DNA from 3 places in the Streptomyces sp. NBC_01296 genome. Region 2 is predicted to be linked to each of the others. Evidence: riboswitches for the same ligand, from Rfam matches in the RefSeq annotation. Region 2 holds a riboswitch; each other region holds the start of a gene.
What was found. Region 2 has a riboswitch for cyclic di-AMP ahead of OG299_RS23775 (transglycosylase family protein). Riboswitches for the same ligand answer to the same signal wherever they lie in the genome.

Region 1 (9,694 bases), 3.4 Mb from region 2:
ACTCCCCGCGCAGCCGCCGCCCGATCCACGGCACCAGGTACTCCCGCGCCCACTGGATGTTGTCCCGGGTCACGTCCACCGAGCCGCGCGGCTGTTGCGGCGGCCACGGCTGGTCGGGGTCGGCCGGCACCTCGAACCCGAGCACCTGGGCGGCGCGCAGCGCGACCCGGGTGTGTCCCTCGGGCGAGAGGTGCAGCCGGTCGTCGTCCCAAGCACGCCGATCCTGTACGGACTTCAGCGACCAGAGGTCGAGCACCGGGCAGTCGTAGCGGTCGGCGATGGCGCGCACATGGGCGCTGTACGTGGCCACCTTGCCCCGGAGGTGCTTGAGGACCGGCACGCCCCGGGTGTCGAATCCGGTGGTGATCATGACGTGGCCGACGGCTCCGGTGAGGTCGGCGACGGCCGCCTCGAACCGCTCCGCCACGTCGTCCGGGTCACTGCCGGGCCGGATGATGTCGTTGCCGCCGGCGCAGAAGCTCACCAGGTCGGGTGCGAGCTCCTTGGCCCGGGGGACCTGTTCGGCCACGATCTGGTCGAGGAGGCGCCCCCGCACGGCCAGGTTCGCGTACCGGAATTCGTGTTCGTCGCGCTGATCGGCCAGGAGTACGGCCAGCCGGTCCGCCCAGCCGAGAAAGGTCTCCCCGGGCCCCGGGTCCCCCACACCCTCGGTGAAGCTGTCCCCGATCGCCGCGTACGAGCCGATGGTTTTGAGTGTCGTCTTCGTCGCTGCCACGAGAACACATCTTTCACCCCGGTGCGTGACCTACGCCATCGTAGGAAGGGGTTGACGGGCCGTGATCTATACCACCTGGTCAGTCCGGAATAACAGGGCGTGAGGCCGGGACCCCCCTCGGGTCCCGGCCTCACGTGTCCGGTTGCCTCGCTCCGACGGCGGGAGCCGTCAGATGCTCACGCCCTTGGAGCGGAGGTAGGCCAGCGGGTCGATGTCCGAGCCGTAGGACGGCCCGGTGCGGATCTCGAAGTGCAGGTGCGGGCCGGTCGAGTTGCCGGTGGAGCCGGAGAGGCCGATGGTCTGGCCGCCGGTGACGCTCTGGCCGGCGGAGACGGAGAGCTGGGACAGGTGGCCGTACTGGGAGTACTTGCCGTCCGCGTGCCGGATGACGACCTCGTTGCCGTACGCGCCCGCCCAGCCGGCGGAGACCACGGTGCCCGCGCCCACGGCCCGGACGGTGGTGCCGGAGCTCGCGATGAAGTCGACACCGGTGTGGTAGCCGCTGGACCACATGGCGCCGGGGGTCTTGTACTGGGTGGAGATCCCGCCGCCGACGGGGGCGACGAAGCCGGCGGCGCTGACCGTACCGGCGGCGGACTTGGCGGCGGTGCTCTTCTTGGCGGGCGCGGCGGCGGCCGCGGCCGCGGGGGCGGCGGGGGCCGGCGCGGCGTCCGCGGACCCCTTGTCGTCGGAGGAGGAGGCCGAGGCCGAGGCCGAGGACTTCTTCGCCGGGGCCGGAGCGGACTGCGCGGCCGGCGCCGCCTCGCCCGGCGCACCGAGGGTCAGCTTCAGCCCGGGGTGGATCAGCGACGGGTTGGTGCCGACTGCCTCGCGGTTGTCGGCGTACAGCTGCTGCCAGCCGCCCGAGAGGTGGCGGTCCTGGGCGATCTTGGAGAGGTAGTCGCCCGGCACGACCGTGTAGACGGCCGGCGCGGCCTGCGCGGCAGCGGCGGGCGCGGCCTGCAGCGCCACCGGAACCTGCAGGGCCTGCACGGGAGCCGCGGCGGGGGCGGCGGCCGGGGCGCCGGCCGCGTGGGCGCCGGCGGCACCCAGCAGCGGCAGCGCGAGGGCCGCACCACCGGTGCCTGCGACGGCGAAGCCGCGCGCCATGGAACGGGACTTGGGACGGCGGTGCTTACCCTTTGCAGGCATGGCGAATTCCTCTCCGTCGCCTGCGAGGTGAGCTGTCGGGTTCGGACTGGAGATGTCCGGCCGCACATGAACGGAACATGTACGGCTTCACCCCGAGCTGCACCGATACAAAGATCGGGCACAGCGGCTTACCTGGTTCCCCCGCTCCTGCCGCGCGCGTGAATAGTCGGGTGCGGTTCCCGGACGGCGGCAGGATTCGGCGGTCCATCCGGATCGATCGCGAAGGTAATCGAGTTCCGCCGCACGGAACAAGCCACGAATTTCCTGACGGATTCACAGGCCGCGGATTTCGACGGAATTCCGGTCACCCTCCGTCCATTCCCCGCCGCCAACAACCGCCCCGGCCGGGCCTTTCGGCTTCGACGATCAGGCACTCACGGTCACCGTATGATCTGGCTCACGGGGCTGCGCCCGATCTCGCCTCCAGTGATGGCAAGTTGGTCCCAACCAGCGCAATTCGGACATCCCACGACGACGCCGAGGAGTTCCCGTGACCCAGCAGATACCCCAGCCCCCGCGGACGGAGCCCCTGCCGGAGCCGGAGCTGGCCGGAGTGCGCAACTTCCGTGATGTGGGCGGCCTGCCGACCGCCGACGGACGGAGGGTCAAGCCAGGAAAACTATTCCGTAGCGGACATCTGGCACATGCCACCGAAACCGATGCAGAATTCCTCACATCGCTCGGCCTGCACACCGTCTTCGACTTCCGCAACCACGCCGACCACGCTCTGGAGGGGCCCGACATCGAGCTCCCCGGCGTACGGAACGTCAACATCCCGCTGTCGGATCCGGCCGCCGGCAAAGAATTCTGGAAGATGGTCCGCGACGGCGGCGTCGAACAGCTCCGTGGACTCCTCGGCGACGGAAAGGCCGCCGCCCGGATGACCAACTCGTACCGCGCGATGATCGAGAACCGCACCGCCGAGCACAGCCGGGTCGTCCACGCCCTCGCCGAGGACAGCGTGCCGGCGCTCATGCACTGCGCGGCCGGCAAGGACCGGGCCGGCCTGTCGATCGCCGTCACCCTGCTCGCGCTGGGCGTCGAGCGCGGCGCGATCGTGGCGGACTACCTGGAGTCCAACGCCCCGCACCGTCGCTACCGCGTGCGCCGCGGCAGCGACGCGCCCGAGGCCCGCTCCCCCGAGGTGATGGAGCTGCTCGCCCCGCTCTTCGACGCCCGCGCCGAGTACCTGAGGGCGGCCTTCGACACCATCGACGAGCACTGGGGCGGGGTGGACCGGTACCTCGCCGAGGGCCTCGGACTCACGCCCGAGACCCTCGACCGGCTGCGGGATCAGCTGCTCGAGCGATAACCCGAGCGACAGCCCGGCCGACGACGCCGCCGCCGCCGCCGGGAGACGATCGAAGAGAGCAGGCCGTCAGCCGCCGGCGACGGCCTGCTTCACCAGCGTCCTGCCGAAGTCCCACATCAGAGCGCCCCCGCCGTGTGCCTCGTCCATGACCGCGCGGAAGGCGCCGACGAACCGGTCGACGTCCCGCTCGTCCACGATCAGCGGCGGGATGAGCTTGATGACCTCCAGATGGTCGCCGGAGACCTGCGCCAGGATCCGGTGCTTCTGCAGCAGCGGCACCACGACCATCTGGGCGAAGAGCCCCTTGCGGGCCGCCTGGAGCATGGTCCACCGGCTGCGCAGCCCGAGCGAGGACGGCCGCCCGAACTCGATGCCGATCATCAGGCCGCGCCCCCGTACCTCGTGGAGCAGCTCGTACTCGTCCACGAGCGCCGCGAGCCGCCCGCGCAGCAGGTCGCCCATCGCGCGGGCGTTCGCGACCACCGACTCGTCCTCCATGACGGAGAGCACCGCCAGCCCGGCCGCCATCGCCTGCGCGTTGGATCCGAAGCTGGCGGAGTGCACCAGCACCCGGTCCATGGACGAATAGACCTTTTTGAAGATCCAGTCCTTGCCCAGGGTCGCGCCGACCGGCACATAGCCGCCCGACAGCGCCTTGGCCACGCACACCAGGTCCGGCTCCACGCCCGGCTCGTGCTGGTACGCGTAGAAATCACCGGTCCGGCCGAGGCCCGTCTGCACCTCGTCCGCGATCAGCAGCGCCTTGTGCCGGTGCAGCAGCTCCTGCGCCGCGAGCAGGAACCCGGGCGGGGCCGCGAGCACGCCCTTGCCCTGGACCGGTTCGACGACGAAGGCGGCGACGTCGCCCCGCTTCAGCTCCCGCTCCAGGGCGGCCAGGTCCCCGAGGGCGATCTTCGTATCGGGCAGCAGCGGCGCGAAGCCGTCCCGGAACCCGCCCTCCCCGTTGACCGAGAGCGCGCCCGTGGTCAGCCCGTGGAAGGCGTGGTCGCAGTAGAGGACCCTCGTTCGCCCGGTGGCGTACCGGGCGAACTTCAGGGCGGTCTCCACGGCCTCGGTGCCGCTGTTGCCGAAGAAGACCCGGTCCAGGTGCGGGCTGTACGAGAGCAGTTTCTCCGCCAGCAGCCCGGGCAGCGGCTGGCAGTCGAACCGGGTCAGGTCGGCGAGCTGTGCGTCCAGGACGTCGTGCAGGGCCCGGCGGACCACCGGGTGGTGGCGGCCCAGGCCCATCACGCCGAAGCCGCCCAGCATGTCCAGGTAGTCGTTGCCGTCGGCGTCCCAGAAGTGCGCGCCTTCGGCCCGTACGTAGACCTTGTCGAAGCCGATCGTGTGCAGCATCCGGGGCAGCTGGTGGTTGAGGTGCCTGGTGTGCAGCTCGTACCGTTCCCCGCCCCGCTCGTCGAGCAGGGCGCGGAGGTCGAAGCCGGTCACGGCTTCTCCCGGTTCCCCGAGACCGTCTCCCGGGCCGCGCGCAGGGACTCCTTGAGGGAGCCCATGGTGGCGAGGACGGCGGTGGGCTCGTAGCCGCAGTGCGCCATGCAATTCGCGCAGCGCGGGTCCTTTCCGCGGCCGTACTTGCTCCAGTCGGTCTCCTCGATCAGCTCCCGGTACGTCGGCACGTAGCCGTCGCTCATCAGATAGCAGGGGCGCTGCCAGCCGAAGAGGGAGTAATTGGGAATGGCCCAGGCGGTGCAGGGGAAATCCGCCTTGCCTTCAAGGAAGTCGAGGAAGAGCGGGGAGTGGTTGAGCCGCCAGCGCGCCCGGTTTCCGCCCGCGAAGGCCTTCTTGAAGAGTTCCCTGGTCTGTTCGACGCCCAGGAAGTGCTCCTGGTCAGGGGCCTTTTCGTAGGCGTAGGCGGGCGAGATCATCATTTCGTCGACCTTGAGGTCGTCATTGAGGTAGTTGAGCACCTCGATGATCGTCTGGGGGGTGTCGGTGTTGAAGAAGGTGGAGTTGGTGGTGACCCGGAACCCGCGCCGCTTCGCCTCCTTGATGGCGGCGACCGCCTCGTCGAAGACGCCTTCCTTGGCGACCGACTCGTCGTGCCGTTCGCGCAGCCCGTCGATGTGCACGGCGAAGGCGAAGTACGGGGACGGGGTGAACTTCTCGATCTTCTTGCGCAGCAGCATCGCGTTGGTGCAGAGGAACACGTACTTCCGCTTGGCCACCAACTGCCGCACGATCTCGTCGATCTGCGGGTGCATCAGGGGCTCGCCGCCCGCGATGGACACCATGGGCGCGCCCGACTCCAGGACGGCGCCGACCGCCTGGGCGACCGGCATGCGCTGCTTGAGCACGCCCGCCGGGTGCTGGATCTTCCCGCACCCCTCGCAGGCCAGATTGCAGGCGTAGAGCGGCTCCAGCTCGACGATCAGCGGGAACTTCTCACGCTTGCGGAGCTTCTGTTCGAGAAGATACGTCCCGACCCTGATGGTCTGTCGCAGTGGCATGGCCATCTGGCTCACCTCCTGGGGAGCAGCAAAGAACGGTGCCAGTCATGAAACGCGGGCAGTACGGCACGCAGTACGCGGAAGGCCGATATTCCACCGCGGAACGTGCCGATACGGACGAGCTCATGCTCCGGAGCGTCCACGATCACCCGGACGGCCGCAACCGGACGGTTCCAGCCATCTGCGGCGGCCCGGGTGGCCGTCCACAGGGTGGCCGCGGACTCCATGTCGACCGCGATCGCGCCGGTGGCGCGCAGCTGGGCGCGCTCCTGGCCGCGGACGACGTGGTCGGATCCGGTCAGTGCGCCGGTGTGCACGGTCCGGCCGGGAGCGGCCCGGGCCAGTGCCTCGGCGAGCAGGGTGGTGCCGTCGCACGTGACGGCGCCCCGCGGGTCCCGGGTCTCCTCGGCGACGACGAGGTCGCCGGGGCTCATGCCGGGGACCAGTCCGGCGCAGAACCCGGTGGCGAGGACGGGGGCCCGGTGCAGCCCCGGCTCGGCGAGCGCCCGGCCGACGGCCCGCTCGGCGGCGCGCGGGCCCATGCCCGTACGCAGCACGGCGTAGCCCGGTTCGGGGCGGGCGGCGCCGCGGCCGCCGCCGCTGCGCAGGGCCGCCTGCTCGATGCGCAGGGCGCAGGCGACCAGCAGCGGGGCGGGGGGCGACCCGGCGGGCGGCGGCGCGGGCCCGCCGGCCCGGGCGGCCGCCATCACGCCTCCCCCGGCGCGAAGGGTTCCCCGTACAGGTAGCGGCCGAGCGCGGTGAGCGGGAACACCTGCCGGTACAGGTGGTAGTTGATGGAGAAGTCCCAGGGGAAGCCGGTGCCGGTGAAGTACGGCTCGTCCCAGGAGCCGTCCCCCCGCTGGGTCTCCACCAGGTACCCGATGCCCCGTTCGACGGCCTTGCCGTCCCGCTCCCCCGCCGACAGCAGCGCCATGAGCGCCCAGGCGGTCTGCGAGGCGGTCGAGGCGCCCTTCCCGGCCCACTGCGGGTCCTTGTACGAGCGCTGGTCCTCGCCCCATCCGCCGTCCTCGTTCTGTACGGATTCCAGCCAGCGCACGGCCCGCCGGATCGCAGGATGCGCCGGGGCGAAGCCCGCGGCCGTCAGGGCCGGAACCACCGACCCCGTCCCGTACACGTAGTTGGTGCCCCAGCGGCCGAACCAGGCCCCGGTGGGCTCCTGTTCGGCGAGCAGCCAGGTGATGCCGCGCCGGGTGCGCGGGTCGGCGGCCTTGCCCTCGACAGCGAGCATCTCCACCACGTGGGCGGTGACGTCGGCCGACGGCGGGTCGATGACCTCGCCGAAGTCGCAGAACGGCAGCCGGTTCGGGAAGGGGCTGGTGTTGTCGGCGTCGAAGGCGCCCCAGGCCCCGTTCCGGGACTGCATGCCGAGGTTCCAGGAGACCCCTCGGGCGATGGCGGCTTCGACCCTGGCCGGCTCCGGGTGCCGGATCCGGCGCAGGGCGAGGACCACCTCGGCGGTGTCGTCGATGTCGGGGTAGGTGTCGTTGTGGAACTCGAACGCCCAGCCGCCGGGGGCGAGTCCGGGCCTGCGGACCGCCCAGTCGCCGGTGCGGACGATCTCCTCGCCGAGCATCCAGTCGGCGGCCTTCACCAGGGCCGGGTGGTCGGCAGGCAGGCCCGCGTCGGCCAGGGCGATGGCGGCGAGGCAGGTGTCCCAGACCGGGGACTGGCAGGCCTCGATCATCCGGGTGGGGGCACCTCCCCGGCCGTCGGGCCCGGTGGGACCGTCCTCGCGCCACACCGCGAACCGGTCGAGGGACTCCAGCCCGGCCCGCATCACCGGGTGGGCGAGGTCGTACCCGAGCAGGTGCAGGGCGATGACGGAGTACACGGCGGGTGGCTGGATCCCGCCCCAGCAGCCGTCGTTCTCCTGGCGCTCGATGATCCAGCGGGCGGCGGTGTCCATCGCGGCCTTGCGCAGCCGGCGCGGGGCGAACCGGCGGTAGAGGTGCAGGGCCTTGTCCATCCGCTGGAAGGCGCCCTCCCAACTGGCCAGCGGGGCCGGGCGCTTGGCGGCGTACGGGCGCCGCGCGTCGGTGTGCAGCTCGTCGAGGGCGAACGGGGCCGGGCGCACGGGGCGATGGGCGGAGACCACGGTCAGCGGCACGATGGTCTGGCGGGCCCAGCAGCCGAAGTCGTAGATGTTCAGCGGCACCCACGGCGGCAGGAAGACCAGCTCGGGCGGGAGTTCGGGCAGGTGGTCCCAGCTCCACCAGCCGAACAGGGCCAGCCAGATCCGGGTGAAGACGCGGGCGGCGGCGATCCCGCCGTGGGCCCGGACCCAGACCGAGGCGCGGGCCATGTGCGGGGCGTCGGGGGCGTCGCCGGCGAGCCGCAGGGCGACGTACGCCTCGATGGTGGCGGAGAGTTCGGGCGGTCCGCCGTGGAAGGTGGCCCAGGTGCCGTCCTCGTGCTGCTCGCCCCGGATGAAGAGGGCGGCGGCCTGCGTGGTGGCCTCGTCCCGGATCCCGAGGAACTGCCGCAGCAGCAGGTCCTCGGCGTCCATGGTGACGTTGGTCTCCAGATCGCCCTTCCACCACCCGGCCGCGTCCTGGCGCGCCAGCAGGTGCCGGGTGGCCCGCGCGGCGGCCTCGTGCGCACCCTGCACCGTGTCCGGCATGGTGAAGTCCGGGTCGGCGCCGGGGGTACCGGCACCGTCGGTCGTCGCTGTCATGGCTTCCCCTTACGTGGCAGTGGTCCTCTGCTGTGCTGGGGTATGCCGTCGGCCGGGTGCTCCTGTCAGGTGGCGCCGGCCGGCGACTCGCGCGTCATATCCCTGCTCGGGTGGCGATCACCTCTTGCGCACGACGACGAAGTCGGCGAGGGCGACGAGCTGTTCGCGCACCTGCTGCGGCATGTCCACGTCGTCCAGCGCGCGGATGGCGATCGCGTGCTGGCGGCGCGCCTCCTCGGCAGTCCACTCGCGCCCGCCCGCGGCCTCGATGAGCGCGGCGCGGGCAGCGAACTCCTCCTCGGAGAAGTTCTCGAAGTCGTTGCTCTTGGCGTCGGCGGCGAGCAGCTGCGCGAGCTCCTCGCAGGCGGGTCCGCCCGCCGCGAGGGCGGCGACGACCGGCAGGGACTTCTTGCGCTGGCGCAGGTCGCTCCAGGTCTGCTTGCCGGTGGCCTCGGGGTCGCCCCAGATGCCGAGGAGGTCGTCGACGGCCTGGAAGGCGAGGCCGAGGTGGTAGCCGTACTCCTCCAGCTTGTCGGCCGTACGGTCGTCCGCGCCGCCGAGGACGGCGCCGATGGAGACCGCGCAGGCGAGCAGGGCGCCGGTCTTGTTGCCCTCCATCTCCAGGCACTCCTCGACGCTGACGCGCTCGCGGTGCTCGTAGGAGATGTCCTGGGCCTGGCCGTCGATGAGCTTGCGGCTGGCGGTGGTCAGCCGGCGGGCGGCGCGGCCGGCCTCGACGGTGCCGAGTTCCAGCAGGACCTCGTTGGCGAGGGCGAAGAGCGCGTCGCCGACCAGGATCGCGAGCGCCGGGCCGTGCACCTTCCACACCGTGTCGCGGTGGCGGCGCTGCTCGTCGCCGTCCATCAGGTCGTCGTGCAGCAGCGAGAAGTTGTGGACGAGCTCGACGGCGACCGCGCCGGGGATGCCGACCTCGGCCGCGGCTCCCGCAGCCTCGGCGGAGAGCAGCGCGAGGGCGGGGCGGACGGCCTTGCCGCCGTCGCCGTCCGCCGCGTTGCCCTGGGCGTCGATCCAGCCGAAGTGGTACGCGGCGACGGTGTCCATGGGCGCCGCGAGCCGGTCGACCGCGGCGCGGAGCACGGGGGTCGACAGCGCGCGGCCGCGCTCCAGGAGGGCGAGCGTGTCCGCCTTCTCGACGCCCCCTCCGGCTGCGCCGTTGCCGGCATCCGTGTTCTCGACAGCCGGGTTCCCCGGGTTCACTGGCTCTCCTCTGTGTCCTGTACGTGCTGCTGCGGTCGTGCTGGTGGTCGTCATGCCGCCTCCTGCAGGGGGTGCTCCCGGTGGCGGCCGAGTGCGGCGAGTGCGGCGTGCGC
Region 2 (9,694 bases):
GGGTACGCCTGCTTCGAGCTCAGGAAGAGGGGGACCAGCACCGGGGCGGAGACCGCGATGCCCAGCAGGGTCGTCCCCGCCCCGCGGACGAGCACCCGCAGCCGCTCCCGTACCCCCTGGCGCGTCAGCACCACCCGCAACAGGAGCACCAGCGCCGCGCCCAGCGTCGCCATGTAGGCCGTGTAGAAGTTCGCCGTCCAGCACACCGCCACCACGAGGACGGCGACCGCCGGCCGGCGCCCCCGCAGCGCCCATTCACCCGTCAGACACAGGAGCGGGAACGCGATCAGCCCGTCCAGCCACATCGGGTTGTACGAGGCCTCGATCACCGACCAGCCGCACAGCGCGTACGAGGCCGCCAGCAGCCCCGCCGCCCACCAGGGCCCGCGGCGCAGCGTACGCAGCAGCCAGGCCATCGCCGCCGCGGCGGCGGCCATCTTCAGCACGGTGACCACGTACACGGCGAGGTCGATGTCCTCGCGCGGGAACAGGCCGACGAGCACCGCGAACGGGCTCGAGAGGTAGGTGCCGAAATCGGGCAGGAAGCTCGTGCCGTAGCCGGACTGCCAGTTGAGCAGCAGCCCGCCCTGCGCCCGCCCGTGCAGGAGGTCCCACAGGTGGGCGTGGAAGGGGACGAACTGGTTCCCGAGGTCGTTGATGCTGCGGTGGCGGTGCCCGTACGGGAACACGCGGGCGGCCGCGTCCCCGGCGCACACGGCCACCACCGTGATCAGGGCGGCGAGGGCCGAGCCGTGCAGGCTCCGGCGGCGCGGCGAGCGGTGCGGTGTCGACATGGTGGGCCGACTTTGGCAGCGCCGGTGGACCAAAGGGTGGCCGGGGGGTGGCGGTGACATCAACAGACGCGTACCCCAACACCCCGGGAATCGTTGGTCGAAGCGGTGGCTCGGAACCGCTTGACTGCATACCATCGATCACCGCACGGCCCTTGTGCACCGACGCACAATCTCCCGGCCCTGGAGGCTCCTTTGCACCGTCGCACAGCGCTCTCCGTCTCCGCCGCCCTGCTCGCGGCGGCCCCCCTGCTGTCCGCCTGCTCGGGTCAGGCCCGCCCCGGCACCGCGGCCGTCGTCGGCGGCGAACGGATCACCACCTCCGCGCTCCAGGCCCAGGTGGGCGACGTCCGCGCGGCGCAGAACGAGTCCGGGCCGACCGCCGCGCAGCTCATCCAGGCCTCGCCCGGCCTGGAGCGCGTCAAGCTCAACAAGATGATCCAGACCGTCGTCCTGGAACGCGCCGCGAAGGAGGCGGGCGTGAGCGTCGGCGAGAAGGAGGTCCAGGACTTCCGCACGGCCCAGCTGGAGAAGGCCGGCGGCAGCGAGAAGCTGGCCGCGGCCGCCCTCGAGCAGGCCCAGCTGGCGCCCGGCCAGCTCGATGCCGACGCCCGCTTCAAGCTGCTGCGCGACAAGCTCTTCGACCACTACGGCAGCCAGGACAAGGCCGTCGAGAAGCTCGCTTCCGCCGCGAAGGCGCTGCACATCGAGGTGAACCCGCGCTACGGCGTCTGGGACGCGCAGCAGATCGTGCTCGGCGACCAGGACACCCCCTGGATCGTCCAGCGGACCCGGCCCGAGCAGGCCCCCGCCGGAGCCTGAGCCGCCTGGGGGCACCCCCGGCCGGAGGCTGGGGGAGGAGGTAGGTTCGGAGGGTGAACGACCACGCCGCCGAACCCGCCCCCGCCGTGCCCGCCGCCGGTCCTGCCGCTGCCGGCGACACCGCCGCCGGCCGGATCGTCCTGCTGACCGCCAGCCACCGGGTCGCCCCCGGCCTGCTGTCCTGGCCCGCCTGGCAGAGCCTGCACGCCGCGGACCGGGTGCTGTGCGCCGACCCGGGCCACCCGCAGCTGCCGTACCTGCGCGAGGCGGGCGTCGACGTCGCGCACGAGACCCCGGACGCGCACGCGCTGGTCGAGGCCTGCGCCGGCGGCCGCACGATCGTGGTGATCCCGGGCGGCGAGGGCGACCAGCGGCTCACCGACGGACTGGCCCGGCTCGCCGGCTCCGGCCGCGTCGACATGCCCGACCTCGAGCTGCTGCCCGGCTCCTACGATCTGCCCGGCGCCCGCCTGCTCGACCTCGTCCAGGTGATGGACCGGGTCCGCCGGGAATGCCCCTGGACCTCGCGCCAGACCCACGAGGGACTGGTCAAGTACGCCACGGAGGAGGCGTACGAGCTGGTCGAGGCCATCGAGGACGGGGACCGCGAGGCGCTGCGCGAGGAGCTCGGCGACGTACTCCTCCAGGTCGTCTTCCACGCGCGCATCGCCGAGGAAGGCCGTCCCGGCGACGGCGCAGAGCCGTTCTCCATCGACGACGTGGCCGGCAGCCTCGTCGAGAAGCTGATCCACCGGCACCCGCACGTCTTCGGGGACGCGGACGCGCAGACCCCGGAGGACGTCAGCGCGCACTGGCAGCGCACCAAGGCGGTCGAGAAGCAGCGGGAGTCGGTCACCGACGGGATCCCGCTGGCCCAGCCCGGTCTCGCGCTCGCGGCCAAGCTCGCCGGCCGGGTCCGCACGGGCGGCGTGCCCGTGGAGCTGCCCCGCGGCGAGGGCATCGGGTACGAACTGCTGGAACTGGCGGCGCGCGCCGAGGCGGCGGGCGTCGACCCCGAGACCGCGCTGCGCGCCGCGGCCCGCGTCTACCGGGACGCGATCCGCGCCGCCGAGGGCGTCGGCGAGTAGCGCATGCCTAGCGGGGCGCGCGCCCCGACGGGTTGTGCCAGTGCGGTGCGGGGCGGCCCAGGAACCACTCCCCGAAGCCCAGGGGACGGCCGTTCGGGCCGTGGCCCGTGCCGGCGGCGGGTACGGAGTCGTGGAAGATCCGCCCGGGGAGGGCGCCGAGCTCCCGGAGCACGTACGCGGTCTCGTCGATGAACGGCGGCGGGCCGCTGAGGTAGACGTCCTGGTCGGGCCAGAGCGCCCGGTGGCCGAGCGCGGTCGCGAGCCGCCCGGTGGCCTGGTTGCGGTGCTGCCCGGGGGCGGGCGTGATGTAGGTGACGCCGAGCCAGCCGAAGGCGGCGGCGTACTCGTCGATCAGCGGCCGGTCGTAGAGGTGGGCGGCGTCCCGGGCGACGACGAAGAGCCGTACGTCCTGATCGGGGGGCTGCCCGGCGAGCTCCTCGAGCATGGCCCGGATCGGGGCCCAGCCGGTGCCCGCCGCGATGAGGCTGACCGGCCGGTCGGCGCGGCGGAAGGTCAGCTGCCCGCCGGCCGCGCCGAGCCGCAGCATCTCGCCGGGCCGGGCCTCGCGGACCAGGGCGGTACTGAGCCGGCCCTGCTCGATGCGGCTGACGTGCAGGTCGAGGGTGTCGTCCGGGCGCGGGGCGTTCCCCAGGGAGTACGTGCGCCAGATCCTCGGGACCCGCTCGCTGCTCACGCTCACGTACTGGCCGGGGAGATAGGGGAAGGGGGCGTGCGGGCGCAGGGTCAGCACCGCCATGTCCTGCCCGTACTGGAGGTGGCGCACGATCTCGGCGTCCCACCACGGCGGGTCCTCGCTCGAAGCGGCTCCTTCCATCATGGCGTCGGCGACCACCTGGTACGCCTCGGACCAGGCCTTCTCCACGCCCGGGGTCCAGGCCTCGCCGGAGGTCCGGGCGAGCGCGGCGAGCAGGCTGGAGCCGACGGCCGCGTAGTGCTCGGGCCTGGCGAGGAACTTGCGGTGGTCGCGGCCGAGGTCGTGGAGATAGGGGAGGAGGCCCTCGTCGTCCATGTGGGCGACCACGTGGGTCAGTGCGGCGAAGAGCCGGTCGCGCTGGCGTTCCATGTCTTCGGAGGAGGCCGGGAAGAGCTCACGGATCCCGGGGTTGTGCCAGAAGAGGTGGGAGTAGAAGTACTTGACCGCGTGCTCGGCCCTTCTCTCCACCACCGCGAAACTGCTCTTCAAGATCCTCGCATCCACAGAACCGAAAGTAGGAGGACCGGGGAACGCGAGGTCAAGCGATGGCGGATCTACGGACAGCCGCGGCGAACGACCCATATGGGATGGCGGCCTGCCCGCGGGATACGGTCAGCGGGTGCACGAGCCGACCTCCGCAGCCCCCGCAGACAGCACTCCTCCCCAGGGCCCGACCCTGTTCGACTGGGAGTTCGCGACCGATCCGTACCCGGCGTACGCCTGGCTGCGGGAGCACTCCCCGGTGCACCGCACCAAGCTCCCCAGCGGGGTCGAGGCCTGGCTGGTCACCCGGTACGCCGACGCCCGCCAGGCCCTCGCCGACCAGCGGCTCAGCAAGAACCCGGCGCACCACGCGGAGCCGGCGCACGCCAAGGGCAAGACCGGGATCCCGGGGGAGCGCAAGGCGGAGCTGATGACGCATCTGCTCAACATCGACCCGCCGGACCACACCCGGCTGCGGCGGCTGGTGTCGAAGGCGTTCACCCCGCGCAGGGTGGCCGAGTTCACCCCGCGGGTGCAGGAGCTGACCGACCACCTCATCGACCAGTTCGTGAGCAAGGGGGAGGCGGACCTCATCCACGAGTTCGCCTTCCCGCTCCCCATCTACGCCATCTGCGAGATGCTCGGCGTACCGCGCGAGGACCAGGACGACTTCCGCGACTGGGCCGGGATGATGATCCGGCACGGCGGCGGCCCGCGCGGCGGGGTCGCCCGCTCCGTGAAGCAGATGCGGACCTATCTCGGTGAACTCATCCACCGCAAAAGGGATGATCTGGGCAATGACCTCATCTCCGACCTGATCCGCGCGAGCGACCACGGGGACCACCTGACGGAGGCCGAGGCCACGGCGATGGCCTTCATCCTCCTGTTCGCGGGTTTCGAAACCACGGTCAATTTGATCGGAAACGGGGTACATGCCCTGTTCATGAACCCCGATCAGCGCACCCGCCTCCAGGACTCGCTCGCCGCCGGCGAGAGCGGCCTGCTGGAGACCGGCATCGAGGAGCTGCTCCGCTACGACGGCCCCGTGGAGCTGGCCACCTGGCGCTTCGCCACCGAGCCGCTGACCCTCGGGGGCCAGGACATCGCGGCCGGCGATCCGGTGCTCGTCGTCCTCGCCGCGGCCGACCGGGATCCCGAGCGGTTCGCCGATCCGGACACCCTCGACCTCTCCCGCACCGACAACCAGCACCTCGGATACGGGCACGGCATCCACTACTGCCTGGGTGCTCCGCTCGCACGACTTGAGGGGCAGACGGCGCTTGCGACTTTGCTGACGCGTCTGCCGGATCTGGAACTCGCTCTTCCGCCCAACGAGCTTCGCTGGCGCGGGGGTCTGATCATGCGTGGCCTGCGCACTCTTCCCGTCCGGTTCACACCCCGAAACACCTGAACGTCCCCTGACCGGAAGTCAGCGCACGCCAAGAGTTGTGACTTGCATGCCAAGAAGGCTAGGTTCTGCCGTTACCCAGCCGTTATGCGAAAGGTGCAGCTCATGCGTTCCGGGAACGGCCGCCACAGACGCCCCCGCCAGGTACCCGCGATAGTCGTCACCGCCGGAGTCACCGGTTCCGCGTTGGCCCTGCCACTTCTCGCTGCCACCGGCGCGAGCGCGGCGGACACCTCCACGTGGGACAAGGTCGCCGAGTGCGAGAGCGGCGGCTCCTGGAGCGCCAACTCCGGCAGCGGGTCCTACGGCGGACTTTCGTTCACGCAGGAGCAGTGGAACTCCTCGGGCGGCCTCGACTTCGCCGAGCGCCCCGACCTCGCCAGCCGTTCGCAGCAGATCGCCGTCGCCGAGCGGGTGCTGGGCAGCCAGGGCCCCCAGGCGTGGGGGCAGTGCTCGGAGTCGGCCGGGCTGACCCAGCAGGCCCCCGCCGCGACCGTGGATCCGGGCCTGCCCGGCACGCTCGGCCCCGTCGCCCCGAGCCCCTCGCGCCCCGACCACTCGGTCCCGAAGGGCGGCTCCGGAGTGAAGGCGCTGGACTTCGGCGCCCCGACCCCGGCCCCGGACTTCACGATCCCGCCGGCGCCGCTCGCGCCGAACAGCGGACTGCCCGTCATGCCCGACCCGGACCTGCCGTCCACGTCGCCGACCGTCCCGGTGCTCCCGGGCGACCCGACCGCGAACCCGGGTACCCCCACGGCCCCGACGACGCCCACCGCGCCGACGACCCCGGGGAGCCCGACCACGCCCGGGAACCCGGCGGACCCGACCGCTCCGGTCGTCCCGGCCAACCCCGGCACCCCCGCGGCCCCGGGCACCCCGGGCGCCTCCACCGACCCGAGTGCCATCCCGGACACCTCCGGCACCGGCAAGCACCGTGGTACGCCCGCGCCGGAACTGCCTGCGGCATCTGAGGGGGCGTCGGCCCCCTCGTACACCGTCCAGGCGGGCGACAGCCTGGCCACCATCGCGTCCGCCAAGGGGCTCAAGGGCGGCTGGAACGCGCTCTACCAGGCCAACGAGCAGGTCATCGGCAATGACGCCGATCTGATCAAGCCCGGTCAGAATCTGGATCTAAGGCAGAAATAACGGCACTTCGGGCATCCGTAAAGAGCTGAATGTCCGTTATCTGCAAGTGAGACATGTGTCTCTTCCGGTCAACTGGCGTGTCCCGCCTGGAGCCTTCCGCAAACCCCGTCCTCACCTGCGCAAACGGCCCTAAAGGGAGCGCAAGTAGGGGCCGCATCTCCCCGGTGTTCCTCGTTGAACATCGGGGAGAGACGTGTCTACCTTCTGAGTCGCCCGCCACCGCGGGCTCCTTCGACCGCATCGCCGAATCCTGCCGGCGGACGGGGGGAACAGTCGTCGCGTCAAGCGCCGAAGGCAGGAGCGGGGGAACCAAGGTAGGCGCCGGGACCGGCCGTTGAGAGACGGCCGCGGAAACGGCTAGGGGTTAAGTCGTGCGCCACGTCGCACGGCCGGGCACTCATCAGCCCGAACCCGACAGCTCACCTCGTAGGCGTCGGTGAGGAGAACTCCATGCTGCTTTCCGGCAAGGGCAAGCACCGCCGCGCCACGGCCATTCAGCGGACCACCCGCATCGTCACGCTCGCCGGCGTCGCCGGTGTCGCCGTCGCCGCCCCGCTGATGGCGGCCGGCTCGGCCTCCGCCGCCACCTCCGGTGAGTGGGACCGCGTCGCGCAGTGCGAGTCCGGCGGCAACTGGTCCATCAACACGGGCAACGGCTACTACGGCGGCCTGCAGTTCTCGTCCTCCACCTGGGCCGCGTACGGCGGCAAGGCCTACGCCGCGCAGGCCAACCAGGCCTCCAAGTCGCAGCAGATAGCCATCGCCGAGAAGGTCCTCAAGGGCCAGGGCAAGGGCGCGTGGCCGTCCTGCGGCGTCGGCCTCTCCAACTCCTCCTACACCGGCGGTGGTACGACCGACACCCCGAAGAAGACGGAGCAGAAGACCGAGACCAAGAAGACCCAGCCGAAGAAGACCGAGCCGAAGAAGGAGACGAAGCGCTCCGAGGCTCCGACGACCCGCTCCGAGCGCTCCGAGGCCCTGGCCCCGAAGACCGGCAACGGCTCGTACGAGGTCAAGCCCGGCGACACCCTGGGCACCATCGCCGAGGCCAACGGCGTCAAGGGCGGCTGGGAGAAGCTCTTCGAGCTCAACAAGGACATCGTCTCGGACGCCGACCTGATCTTCCCGGGTCAGAAGCTGAAGCTCAGCTGAACCCTGCCGCAACAACTGCGGCAGCGAGCACAACACGCAGCATCCCCACCGCCCGGCGCGTCTTCCCCCCACGCGCCGGGCGGCGGCGTTTGTCCGGCCCGAGCCCCTCCTGTTCCCCTCCCCCGTCCCGCCACGGACCCGGCCGGGACGCCGGCAGTCGAGAGTCCTATGTACCGGAAGGCGGGTATTCGGGCCCTTTTTCGTCCCAGGAGGCGGGCGGTCGGCTGGCCGAGTGCCCGGAGCCGGTTAGGCTCTAGTCGGCGGGGCCATCCCACGGCCTGACATGCCACCGCACACCCAGCGTCACATCCCAGAAGGAGATGCTCGTGCCGTCCATCGACGTCGTCGTAGCCCGGGAAATCCTGGACTCCCGAGGCAACCCCACGGTCGAGGTCGAGGTGGGCCTCGACGATGGCAGCACCGGCCGTGCTGCAGTTCCGTCCGGCGCCTCCACCGGTGCCTTCGAGGCCATTGAGCTCCGTGACGGTGACCCCAACCGTTACATGGGCAAGGGTGTCGAGAAGGCCGTCCTCGCGGTCATCGAGCAGATCGGCCCGGAGCTCGTCGGCTACGACGCCACCGAGCAGCGCCTGATCGACCAGGCCATGTTCGACCTGGACGCCACCGACAACAAGGGCTCGCTCGGCGCCAACGCCATCCTCGGCGTGTCCCTCGCCGTCGCGCACGCCGCGTCCGAGGCCTCGGACCTCCCGCTCTTCCGCTACCTCGGCGGCCCGAACGCGCACCTGCTGCCCGTTCCGATGATGAACATCCTCAACGGTGGGTCGCACGCCGACTCCAACGTGGACATCCAGGAGTTCATGATCGCCCCGATCGGCGCGGAGTCCTTCTCCGAGGCGCTGCGCTGGGGTGCCGAGGTGTACCACACCCTCAAGAAGGTCCTGCACACCAAGGGCCTGTCCACCGGCCTGGGCGACGAGGGCGGCTTCGCCCCGAACCTGGAGTCCAACCGCGCCGCGCTCGACCTCATCGTCGAGGCCATCAAGCAGGCCGGCTACGTCCCCGGCAAGGACATCGCGCTCGCGCTCGACGTCGCCGCGTCCGAGTTCTACAAGGACGGCAAGTACGAGTTCGAGGGCCAGTCCCGCTCGGCCGCCGAGATGACCGAGTACTACGAGGAGCTCGTCTCCGCGTACCCGATGGTCTCCATCGAGGACCCGCTGTACGAAGACGACTGGGCCGGCTGGAAGACCCTCACCGACAAGCTGGGCACCAAGGTCCAGATCGTCGGCGACGACCTCTTCGTCACCAACCCGGAGCGCCTGGCCCGCGGTATCGAGGAGGGCTCCGCGAACGCCCTGCTCGTCAAGGTGAACCAGATCGGTTCGCTGACCGAGACCCTCGACGCCGTCGAGATGGCCCAGCGCAACGGCTTCAAGTGCATGATGTCGCACCGCTCCGGTGAGACGGAGGACGTCACCATCGCCGACCTCGCCGTCGCCGTGAACTGCGGTCAGATCAAGACCGGCGCCCCGGCCCGCTCGGACCGCGTCGCCAAGTACAACCAGCTGCTGCGCATCGAGGAGATCCTCGACGACGCCGCGGTGTACGCGGGCCGCTCCGCCTTCCCGCGCTTCAAGGGCTAAGGGTTAACCACGCTCTTGCTTCCGTACGTCCCCGCACTCGGTCCCGTACCGTGTGCGGGGACGTATTGCGTAGTGCGTACCGCGTACAAGGGGAGGCGGGATCAATGGCCGGGAACCGGGATCGGTTCTCCACCTTCTCCACCGCGACCAGGCTCAAGCAGCTCGGCGAGCGGACCGCCGCCCACGTCTACCGCTCGCAGACGCGCCGTCAGGTCCGCCGCAGCCGGCTCACCGGCCGGGCCGCGCTCCTGGTGCTCGTCCTCTGTACGCTGGTCGTCGCCCTCGCGTATCCGATGCGCCAGTACGTCTCCCAGCGCTCGGAGATCGCGAAGCAGCAGCGGGCCGCCGAGGCCGCGAGCCGGCGCCTCGAGCGCCTGCGCGACGAGAAGGCCCGCTGGCAGGACAACGCGTACGCGGAGCAGCAGGCGCGCAAGCACCTGCACTTCGTCCGCCCGGGCGAGATCAGCTACATCATGACCGAC
Region 3 (9,694 bases), 2.6 Mb from region 2:
CACGGCGTAGCCGGGCAGGCCGTGCCGCGCGGGCGGCAGGCCGGTGCCGACGGAGGCCAGCGAGGTGGCGGTGGTCGCCGGGAAGCCTGCCGTTATCGGCCGGCCGGAGCCGCCGCGCGAGCTGCCGAGGAGGGAGTTCAGGTACGGGGCCTCGTCCGGGTGGGCCTTGATCTGCTCCCAGCCCATGCCGTCGACCAGGAACACGCAGTTCCGGTCGGCCGGGGTCAGCTCGGCGATGGCGGCGGTGAACCCGGGGACGCCCTGGCCTGCCACGAGGGTCGGCAGCAGGTCGGCGAGCGAGCCGGTGCCGTACTCCGGAACGGGGGCGCCGGCGAGGTCCAGCAGCTCCGGCTCGTCCCAGTTCGACGGTGCGGAATAGGCCATCAGCGGGCGGAGGTGGAGGTGGCTGCCGTTGCTTCGCTGAGTGCCTGCGCGAAGACGAGGGTCTGGCGGACCGCCTCCGGGCCGTCGCCGGCCTCGCTGACGCGCAGGCTGAGGTCGTCGGCGGTGGAGTTGCCGGTGTAGCCGTGGTCGGAGTCGCAGTTCGGGTCGCCGCAGGCGGCGGGCTCCAGGTCGATCCGCGAGACCGCGCCCCAGCCGATGGTCAGGACGACCTCGCGGGGCAGGGTGCCGGGGGTGTACGACTCGGGGTTGGCGACGACGCGGCTGAGCACCACGGAGGAGATCGCGCCGATCTTGACCGACTCGGTGGAGGTGGTCGCGTACGGGGACGGGGACCCGGCGTCGGCGGCCTGCTCGTCGGTGTGGCTCACGATGAAGCGGTTGCCGGTCAGGACCAGGACGGTGACGTGCCGGCGCACCTCGTTGGAGTCGAAGGTCGTCTCCTGGTGGACCAGGTACGACGAGATCGGCTCGCCGCCCACCGCGGCCTCCACGGCCTCGGCCACGAGGGCCGGGTAGTAGCCGCTGCGCTCGATCGCCGTGCGCAGCCCCTGGGTCGTCGTACCGGATTTCGCCATGGGGTCCATCCTAAGGCCCGTACGGGGCACCCCGGGCGCGCAGTGTCCGTCTTCCGGACCGGGCCGGACCCGCTCAGTAGCTGGGGAGTGTCCGGGGGCCGAGATCGGTGCGCGCCGGCGGACGGGCCACCCGGACCGTCGCGCTGAGCACGGAGAGGCCCTCCGTGGCGACGACCACGGGCTCGAGGGTGACTCCCACCACTTCGGGGTGGTCGTCCACGAGCCGGGACAGCCGCAGCAGGAGCTCCTCGAGGGCCGGGGTGTCCACGGGGTCGCTGCCGCGCCAGCCGAAGAGGAGGGGAGCGGTCCGGATGGACCGGATCAGCCCGGCGGCGTCCCGCTCGGTGGCCGGGACGAGCCGGTGGGCGGTGTCGCCGAGCAGCTCGGAGGCGACGCCGGCGAGCCCGAAGGAGAGGACGGCTCCGGCGGCGGGGTCGATGACGGACCGCACGACGGTGTCGACCCCGCGCGGCACCATGGCCTGGACGACGGGGAGCAGCTCGCCGGGCGTCCCGAGGAGGTCGGTGAGCTCCTCGTACGAGCGGCGCAGATCGGCCTCGGTCGCGAGGTCGAGGCGTACGCCGCCGAGGTCCGCGCGGTGGCGCAGGTGCGGGGCGGTGGTCTTGAGGGCGACGGGGTAGCCCATGGCCCGGGCGGCCCGGACCGCGTCGTCCGCGGTGGGCGCGGGCAGGGTGGGGAGCACCCGGATCCCGTACCGGGCGAGCAGTGCGGCCGCGTCGGCCTCGGTGAGGGTGAGGACGGCGTCGCCGGCGTCCGCCAGGAGGCCGGCGAGCTGGGCGGCGGCTCCGGCCTCGTCGATGTCCTCGTACTCGGGAACCTGCCCGGCCTCGGCGTTGGCCCGCCGCCACTGCCCGTACCGGACGGCCTCGGCGACGGCCCGTACGGCCCGCTCGGCTGCCGGGTACGCCGGGATCCGCACGCCGGCGCCGCCGGCGTCCCCGCTCGCGCCTCCGGCCCCGTCGGCGTTCGAGGCGCGGGGGCGCGGGGGCAGAGCCCCCGGAAGCGGCGCCGCGCCCGACGACTCCGGCCGCACCGGCTCGGGCCGGACCCCGGCCCCCGGAAGGCCCCCCGCCGGGGACAGGGCGTCGACGAGCTCCGCCAGCTCCACGTGCACCACCGCCACCGGCTTGCCGGGATGCCCCGCCACCGCATCCCGCAGGGCTTCGGCCAGGTCGTCCTGCGGCTCCTGCTCGTTCACCCACGGAATCACGGTGACGATCACGGCATCGTTCTCGGCGGAGCCCAGCGCCGCCCCCAGCGCTTCTCGGAAGTCCTCCGGCGTCGCCGCCGTGGTCAGGTCCAGCGGGGCCCCCGGCCGCAGCCCCTGCGTGAGGCAGGCGTCGTACGTGAGGACACCCAGCGACTCCGAGTTGCCGAGGATCGCCACGCGCGGCCCGGCCGGCAGCGGCTGCGAGGCCAGCAGCAGCCCGACGTCCACCAGCTCCGTCACGGTGTCGACGCGGATCACCCCGGCCTGCCGCAGCAGCGCCGAGACCGTGGTGTCCGGGAGCCTGGTCCCGGGGACCACGTGCCCGGCCGGGGTGTGGCGGCCGCCCTTCGCGACGACCACCGGCTTCACGGCTGCCGTCCGCCGCGCGAGCCGGGTGAATTTCCGCGGGTTGCCCAGGGTTTCGAGGTACATCAGCGCGACGTCGGTGGCCTCGTCCTCGTACCAGTACTGCAGGATGTCGTTGCCGGAGACGTCCGCCCTGTTGCCCGCCGAGACGAAGGACGACAGGCCCTCGCCGCGCCGCAGCAGCGCGGAGAGCAGCGAGATGCCGATCGCCCCGGACTGGGTGAACAGCCCGATGCGGCCCCGGACCGGCGCGGGCGCCGGGGTCAGGGAGGCGTTGAGTCCGACCTCCGGCGCGGTGTTGATCACGCCGTACGCGTTCGGCCCGATCAACCGCATCCCGTACGAGCGCACCTGGCGCACCAGTTCGCGCTGCCGGTCGAGCCCGGCCGCGCCGCTCTCCCCGTAGCCGGCGGAGAGCACCACCAGCCCCTGCACCCCGTGCTCGCCGCACGCGGCCACGGCCTCGGGGACGCGCTCGGCGGGGACGGCGATCACCGCGAGGTCGACCGGGGAGTCGATGTCGCCGAGCCCGCGGTAGGCCCGTACGCCGTCCAGCAGGTCGGTGGTGACGGCCTCGTTCACGGCGTACAGGTGGCCCTGGAAGCCGCCGTCGCGCAGGTTCCGCAGCACCGCCGCGCCGACTCCCCCGCCGGAGCGGCTGACTCCGATCACCGCCACCGAGCCGGGGGCCAGCAGCCGCTGCACGGAGCGGGCCTCGGCACGCTGTTCGCGGGCGCGCTGCACGGCCAGGGACTCGGCGGTGGGTTCGAGGTCGAGGGTGAGGTGGACGGAGCCGCCCTCGAAGCTGCGCTTCTGCTGGTAGCCGACGTCGGTGAAGACCTTGATCATCTTGCTGTTGGCGGGCAGCACCTCGGCCGCGAACCGGCGGATGCCCCGCTCGCGGGCGACCGCGCCGATGTGCTCGAGGAGGGCGGAGGCGACTCCGCGGCCCTGGTGGGCGTCCTGGACGAGGAAGGCCACCTCGGCCTCGTCGGCGGGGGCGGAGGCGGGCCGGCCGTCGGGGCCGATCCGGTCGTAGCGGACGGTGCCGATGAACTCCTCGCCGACGGTCGCCGCGAGGCCGACCCGGTCCACGTAGTCGTGGTGCGTGAAGCGGTGCACGTCGCGGTCGGACAGCCGGGGGTAGGGCGCGAAGAAGCGGTAGTACTTCGACTCGTCGGAGACCTGCTCGTAGAAGCTGACCAGCCGGCCCGCGTCCTCCGTGGTGATCGGCCTGATCCGGGCGGTGCCGCCGTCACGCAGGACGACGTCCGCTTCCCAGTGGGCCGGGTACGAGGGGTCCGACGCGGTGGTCATGCGGCGATCTTAAGGCCCGGACCGGCCGGACAGCTCCTGCGCGGCGCGCGAGGCAAGTAGGGACAAACAAGTGCAAGCTGGGGTACGTCGAACGGCAGAGGATCCGAACCTGAGGCCGGTCGGAGCATTCGAGGCGTCGTGAGAGACTGGTCTAGACAACCGTAAGAACCTGAAGGGCATCACCATGGCAGAGCGCCGCGTCAACGTCGGCTGGGCCGAGGGCCTGCACGCTCGTCCCGCCTCGATCTTCGTCCGCGCGACGACCGCTTCCGGCGTCCCGGTGACCATCTCGAAGGCCGACGGGAACCCCGTCAACGCCGCGTCCATGCTCGCGGTGCTGGGCCTCGGCGCCCAGGGCGGCGAGGAGATCATCCTCGCGTCCGACGCCGAGGGCGCCGAGGCGGCGCTGGACCGCCTCGCCAAGCTGGTCGCCGAGGGTCTCGAGGAGCTCCCCGAGACCGTCTGACCCTTCGGGTTCACCCCCGGACATGCGACGAAGCCGCGGCCGCCGGAATTCCGGAGCCGCGGCTTCCTCGTTTTCGGGAATTCCATCGTCCGTGCCGGGAGACCGCGAATGCACCGCCAATGCGCCGTGAATTCGGCCGCCGCCTCCACAGTAATACGCGCTATTTGTTAATGCGGACCGCCCGACATGTTTACGGCATGTTGCGAAGTCCTCACGCGCAGCCGGTGCGCCCCGGCCGCCCGGTCCGCGTGGATCGCCGTCAGCGCCCGCGCCCGCTCGGCGTCCCCGCGCGCCACCGCGTCCACGATCGCCCCGTGCTCCGCCCAGGACTCCACAGGCCGGGCCGGCGCCTCCACGGCGTACATCCACGCGACCTTGTGCCGCATCTGCGTCAGCAGCGCGATCAGCCCGGGGCTGCCGGAGGCCTGGGCGAGGGTCTCGTGGAACCAGCCCCCCAGGGACCGCAGATCCTCGCCCTGGCCCCGCCTGGCCCGCTCCTGGCCCAGTCTGACCAGCCCGCGCAGCACCTTCAGGTGGGCCTCGGTACGCCGGCGGGCGGCCCGGGCCGCCGCCAGCGGCTCGATCAGCATCCGCAGTTCCAGGAGGTCGGCCGCCTCCTGCTCGGTGGGCTCGGCGACGCAGGCGCCCGCATGCCGCCGGGTGGTGACGAAGCCCTCGGACTCCAGGGTCCGCAGCGCCTCGCGGACGGGGACGCGGGAGACCCCGTACCGGCGGGCCAGCAGCTCCTCGGTCAGCCGGCCGCCCGGCTCGAAGACTCCGGAGACGATGTCGTCGCGGATTGCCGTGCATACCGCGTGCGCAGGAATACGCAAGTCCGGACCTCCGCCTATTTCCGACTGCCGACGCCATTGCCGCGACCGTGCTCGGATCGTACTGGGACTCTATTGCAACACGCGATGTTTTCCGAGCGCGGACGGAAATCGCGAATATTTACAGCCACAATGCGGCCGCTTGCGGCCACAACGCGAAGGCCCCGGCTCGGGGAGCCGGGGCCTTCGGTGAAGTGCTGCGGGTCAGACGTCGACGCCGTGGTTGCGCAGGTACGCGACCGGGTCGATGTCCGAGCCGTACTGGGCGCCGGTACGGGCCTCGAAGTGCAGGTGCGGGCCGCTGGAGTTGCCGGTGGAGCCCGACAGGCCGATCTGCTGGCCCGGGGTGACCTGCTCGCCGACGGAGACGTCCAGCGAGGTCATGTGGCCGTACTGGGTGTAGGTGCCGTCGTTGTGCTTGATGACGACGTTGTTGCCGTACGCCCCGCCCCAGCCGGCCTCGACCACGGTTCCGGCGCCCACCGCGTGCACCGAGGTGCCGGAGGCCGCGTGGAAGTCGATGCCGGTGTGGCTGCCGGAGGACCACATGCCGCCGCCCGCGTGCCACTGGGTGCTGATGTAGGAGCCGTCGACGGGGGCGACGAAGGTGTTGAGGCGCTTGCGCTCCTCCTCGCGGGCGGCGCGCTCGGCGGCCTCGCGCTCGGCCTTCGCCTTCTCCTCGGCCTTCTGCTTGGCCTCGGCGGCGCGCGCCTTCGCGTCGGCCTCCGCCTTCGCCTTGGCAGCCGCGGCCTCTGCCGCGTGCTCCTGGGCCTCGGCCTGGGCCTCGATCTGGACCGGCAGGTCCTCGGCCGTCACGACGGCGTTCAGGCCGGTGTCCTCCATGGAGGGGGCCTTGTCCGACGCGGCGAACGCCGGGCCTGCGAGGGAGCCGACGACACCGGTGGTGGCGAGGGCGGCTATGCCGGCGTAGCCGGCGGTCTTGCGGCTCAGACGACTGGAACCACGGTGCTTACCGGCGGCACGACTGCCAAACGCCATGAAGGGGCTGATCCTTTCCTTCCTTCTCGCCTACCGGGTTAGCTGACGGGTTCGGAGCAGGAAGGTCTCCTACGGGCCCCCTCTGACGAGGCGGTCCGATTCACCCCAGGGACACATGTGGGTCCCCGGCTCCCCAGGCTCGCGCCTGACGGGGACTCGGCGATCGCTGCCCGGTGCCGCGGATGCGGCGCGTACAACTGACGGACAGCACGGCCGACGCTAGGCGGATCATCAGTCAATCGCCAAACAGACACGCCTTTTTGTTGCGTACGCCACACCGCATACAAGCAACCTCTCCACTAAACAGACAAAAAGGGCTCCGGTGGACAAGCCACCGGAGCCCCTTGGGATGTCCGTCAGTTGGTGACGACGGTGACCTCACCGATCCCCAGCGCCCGCACCGGCGCCTCGATCTGCGAGGCGTCGCCCACCAGGACGGTGACCAGGCGGTCCACCGGGAAGGCGGCCAGGACGGCCGAAGTCGCCTCCACCGTGCCCGTTTGGGCCAGCTGCGCGTACAACCGGGCCTGGTAGTCGTCCGGAAGCTCCTGCTCGACCTGGTCGGCGAGCGTGCCGGCGACGGCCGCGGCCGTCTCGAACTTCAGCGGGGCCACGCCCACCAAGTTCTGCACCGCCACGTCCCGTTCGGCATCGGTCAGGCCGCCCTCCGCGAGGGTGCGGAGCACCTTCCAGAGGTCGTCGAGCGCCGGGCCCGTGTTGGGGGTGTCCACGGAGCCGCTGATGGCGAGCATCGAGGCGCCCTTGCCGTCGGCGGTGGAGCGCAGCACCTGGCCGAAGGCGCGCACGCCGTACGTGTAGCCCTTCTCCTCGCGCAGCACCTTGTCCAGGCGCGAGGTGAGGGTGCCGCCCAGGCAGTACGTGCCGAGCACCTGCGCCGCCCAGACCCGCTCGTGCCGGTCCGGCCCGATCCGGCCGATGAGCAGCTGCGTCTGGACCGCGCCGGGCCGGTCCACGATGACCACGCGGCCGGTGTCGTCGGCGGTCACCGGCGGCACCGGGAGGGCCGCGGCGGTGTTGCCCGTCCAGGTGCCCAGGGTGTCCGCCAGTACGGCGTCCAGGTCGATGCCGGTCAGGTCGCCGACGACCACCGCGGTGGCGGTGGCGGGGCGTACGTGCGCCTCGAAGAAGGCGCGCACGGCCGCGGAGTCGATCCGGGCGACCGTCTCCTCGGTGCCCTGGCGCGGGCGGGACATCCGCAGCGTGGCCGGGAAGAGCTGCCGGGAGAGCTCCTTGGCGGCGCGGCGCTGCGGGTTGGCCAGCTCGTGCGGGATCTCGTCGAGCCGGTTGCGCACCAGGCGGTCGACCTCGCTGTCGGCGAAGGCGGGCGCGCGCAGCGCCTCGGCGAGCAGGCCCAGCGCCTTGGCCAGCCGGGAGGCCGGGACCTCCAGGGAGACCCGCACGCCCGGGTGGTCGGCGTGCGCGTCGAGCGTGGCGCCGCAGCGCTCCAGCTCGGCCGCGAACTCCTCGGCGGAGTGCTTGTCGGTGCCCTCGGAGAGCGCGCGGGCCATGATGGTCGCGACGCCGTCCAGGCCCGCGGGCTCAGCGTCCAGCGGGGCGGCGAGGTTGACCTCGACCGCGACGACCTGCTGGCCGGGGCGGTGGCAGCGCAGCAGGGTCAGCCCGTTGGACAGCGAGCCCCGCTCGGGCGCCGGGAAGGCCCAGGGCCGGGCCTGGCCGGCCTGCGGCTGCGGGTGGAAGGTCATCGTGACGGCTGCGGTGTCGCTCACTGCTCCGCCCCTTCGGTCTCGTCGTTCTCGTCGGCCTCTGCCGGGAGCGGCTCGTACACCAGCACCGCGCGGTTGTCGGGGCGCAGTCGGGCCGCGGCCACGGCCTGCACCTCCTCGGCGGTGATGTCAAGGACCCGCTGGACGGCGCTGAGCGCCAGCTGCGGGTCGCCGAACAGTACGGCGAAGCGGCAGAGTTCGTCGGCGCGGCCGGCCACCGTGCTCAGCCGGTCCAGCCACTCGCGCTCCAGCTGCGCCTGGGCGCGCTCCATCTCCTCGGCCGTCGGGCCCTCGGCGGCGAACCGCGCGAGCTCCTCGTCGACGGCCGCCTCGATGTCGGGCACCTCGACCCCGCTGGAGGTCTTCACGTCCAGCCAGCCCAGCGAGGGCGCTCCGGCGAGCCGCAGCATGCCGAAGCCGGCCGCGACGGCGCTCTGGTCGCGGCGTACCAGGCGGTTGTGCAGCCGGGAGGACTCGCCGCCGCCCAGGACGGTCAGCGCCACGTCGGCGGCGTCGCACTCGCGGGTGCCGTCGTGCGGGAGCCGGTAGGCGGCCATCAGCGCGCGGGCCGGGACCTCCTCGACGATCTCCTCGCGCAGCTGCTCGCCCATGATCTCGGGCAGCGCGCCGTCGCGCGGCGGCTGCTTGCCGTCGTGCCCGGGGATGGTCCCGAAGTACTTCTCGATCCAGGCGAGCGTCTGCTCGGGGTCGATGTCGCCGACGACCGACAGCACCGCGTTGTTGGGCGCGTAGTACGTACGGAAGAAGGTGCGGGCGTCCTCCAGGGAGGCTGCGTCCAGGTCGGCCATGGAGCCGATCGGGGTGTGGTGGTACGGGTGGCCCTCGGGGTACGCCAGGGCGGTCAGCTTCTCGAAGGCCGTGCCGTACGGGACGTTGTCGTACCGCTGGCGGCGCTCGTTCTTGACGACGTCGCGCTGGTTCTCCATGGACTCGTCGTCCAGGGCTGCCAGCAGCGAGCCCATCCGGTCCGCCTCGAGCCAGAGCGCGAGCTCCAGCTGGTGGGTCGGCATGGTCTCGAAGTAGTTGGTCCGCTCGAAGCTGGTCGTGCCGTTGAGCGAACCGCCGGCGCCCTGGACGAGCTCGAAGTGGCCGTTGCCGGGTACGCTCGCCGAGCCCTGGAACATCAGGTGCTCGAAGAGGTGAGCCAGACCGGTTCGCCCCTTGACTTCATGGCGCGAGCCTACGTCGTACCAGAGGCAGACCGCGGCGACCGGGGTCAGGTGATCCTCGGAGAGCACCACGCGCAGGCCGTTGGCCAGCCTGTGCTCGGTCGCTGTGAGGCCGCCGGAGCCGGCCTGGGCTGTGGCCGTGTGACCCATGGGCATGTGGTCCCTTCGATCGCGATGCAGAGATTTCCGTCAGACCTGCCACTGTATGCAAGCGCGTCGGGGACCGGAGAAGTTCCCGGCTCAGACCTGGGTCGGAGTCGGCGTTGTCGGTGCCTCGGGCCACAATGGTCCGCGACAACCCCCGTCAGCCCCTGTCACACCACCCGCCACACCACCCGCAAGACCCCCAGCACACCTTCTTTCTTGGTTAAGGAGCCGCGCAGCGATGGCCCGCCGCAGCACGAAGACCCCGCCGCCGGAGGATTTCGAGGAGAAGATCCTCGACATCGACGTCGTCGACGAAATGCAGGGCTCCTTCCTCGAGTACGCGTACTCGGTGATCTACTCCCGCGCCCTGCCCGACGCCCGCGACGGCATGAAGCCGGTGCACCGGCGCATCGTCTACCAGAT

Region 1: another riboswitch for cyclic di-AMP. It lies ahead of OG299_RS08440 (LysM peptidoglycan-binding domain-containing M23 family metallopeptidase); the one in region 2 lies ahead of OG299_RS23775 (transglycosylase family protein).
Region 3: another riboswitch for cyclic di-AMP. It lies ahead of OG299_RS11525 (M23 family metallopeptidase); the one in region 2 lies ahead of OG299_RS23775 (transglycosylase family protein).

What each region holds. Positions count from the first base shown of each region.
Region 1 covers NZ_CP130720.1:1,799,337-1,809,030, forward strand. The annotation lists gene OG299_RS08435 (SGNH/GDSL hydrolase family protein) at 1-736, opposite strand, end outside; gene OG299_RS08440 (LysM peptidoglycan-binding domain-containing M23 family metallopeptidase) at 905-1,888, opposite strand; cyclic di-AMP (ydaO/yuaA leader) riboswitch at 1,891-2,067, opposite strand; gene OG299_RS08445 (tyrosine-protein phosphatase) at 2,379-3,200, shown strand; gene OG299_RS08450 (aspartate aminotransferase family protein) at 3,267-4,649, opposite strand; gene hpnH (adenosyl-hopene transferase HpnH) at 4,646-5,674, opposite strand; gene OG299_RS08460 (phosphorylase family protein) at 5,680-6,375, opposite strand; gene shc (squalene--hopene cyclase) at 6,375-8,309, opposite strand; gene OG299_RS08470 (polyprenyl synthetase family protein) at 8,481-9,581, opposite strand; gene hpnE (hydroxysqualene dehydroxylase HpnE) at 9,632-9,694, opposite strand, start outside.
Region 2 covers NZ_CP130720.1:5,212,907-5,222,600, forward strand. The annotation lists gene OG299_RS23745 (YfhO family protein) at 1-794, opposite strand, end outside; gene OG299_RS23750 (SurA N-terminal domain-containing protein) at 987-1,613, shown strand; gene OG299_RS23755 (nucleoside triphosphate pyrophosphohydrolase) at 1,700-2,701, shown strand; gene OG299_RS23760 (globin domain-containing protein) at 2,709-3,905, opposite strand; gene OG299_RS23765 (cytochrome P450 family protein) at 4,036-5,310, shown strand; gene OG299_RS23770 (LysM peptidoglycan-binding domain-containing protein) at 5,413-6,453, shown strand; cyclic di-AMP (ydaO/yuaA leader) riboswitch at 6,730-6,901, shown strand; gene OG299_RS23775 (transglycosylase family protein) at 6,904-7,605, shown strand; gene eno (phosphopyruvate hydratase) at 7,926-9,212, shown strand; gene OG299_RS23785 (FtsB family cell division protein) at 9,317-9,694, shown strand, end outside.
Region 3 covers NZ_CP130720.1:2,580,608-2,590,301, forward strand. The annotation lists gene OG299_RS11500 (alkaline phosphatase family protein) at 1-384, opposite strand, end outside; gene OG299_RS11505 (DUF5998 family protein) at 384-989, opposite strand; gene OG299_RS11510 (bifunctional acetate--CoA ligase family protein/GNAT family N-acetyltransferase) at 1,054-3,894, opposite strand; gene OG299_RS11515 (HPr family phosphocarrier protein) at 4,079-4,360, shown strand; gene OG299_RS11520 (GntR family transcriptional regulator) at 4,528-5,193, opposite strand; gene OG299_RS11525 (M23 family metallopeptidase) at 5,395-6,189, opposite strand; cyclic di-AMP (ydaO/yuaA leader) riboswitch at 6,203-6,361, opposite strand; gene OG299_RS11530 (M16 family metallopeptidase) at 6,546-7,913, opposite strand; gene OG299_RS11535 (M16 family metallopeptidase) at 7,934-9,274, opposite strand; gene OG299_RS11540 (DNA gyrase/topoisomerase IV subunit A) at 9,510-9,694, shown strand, end outside.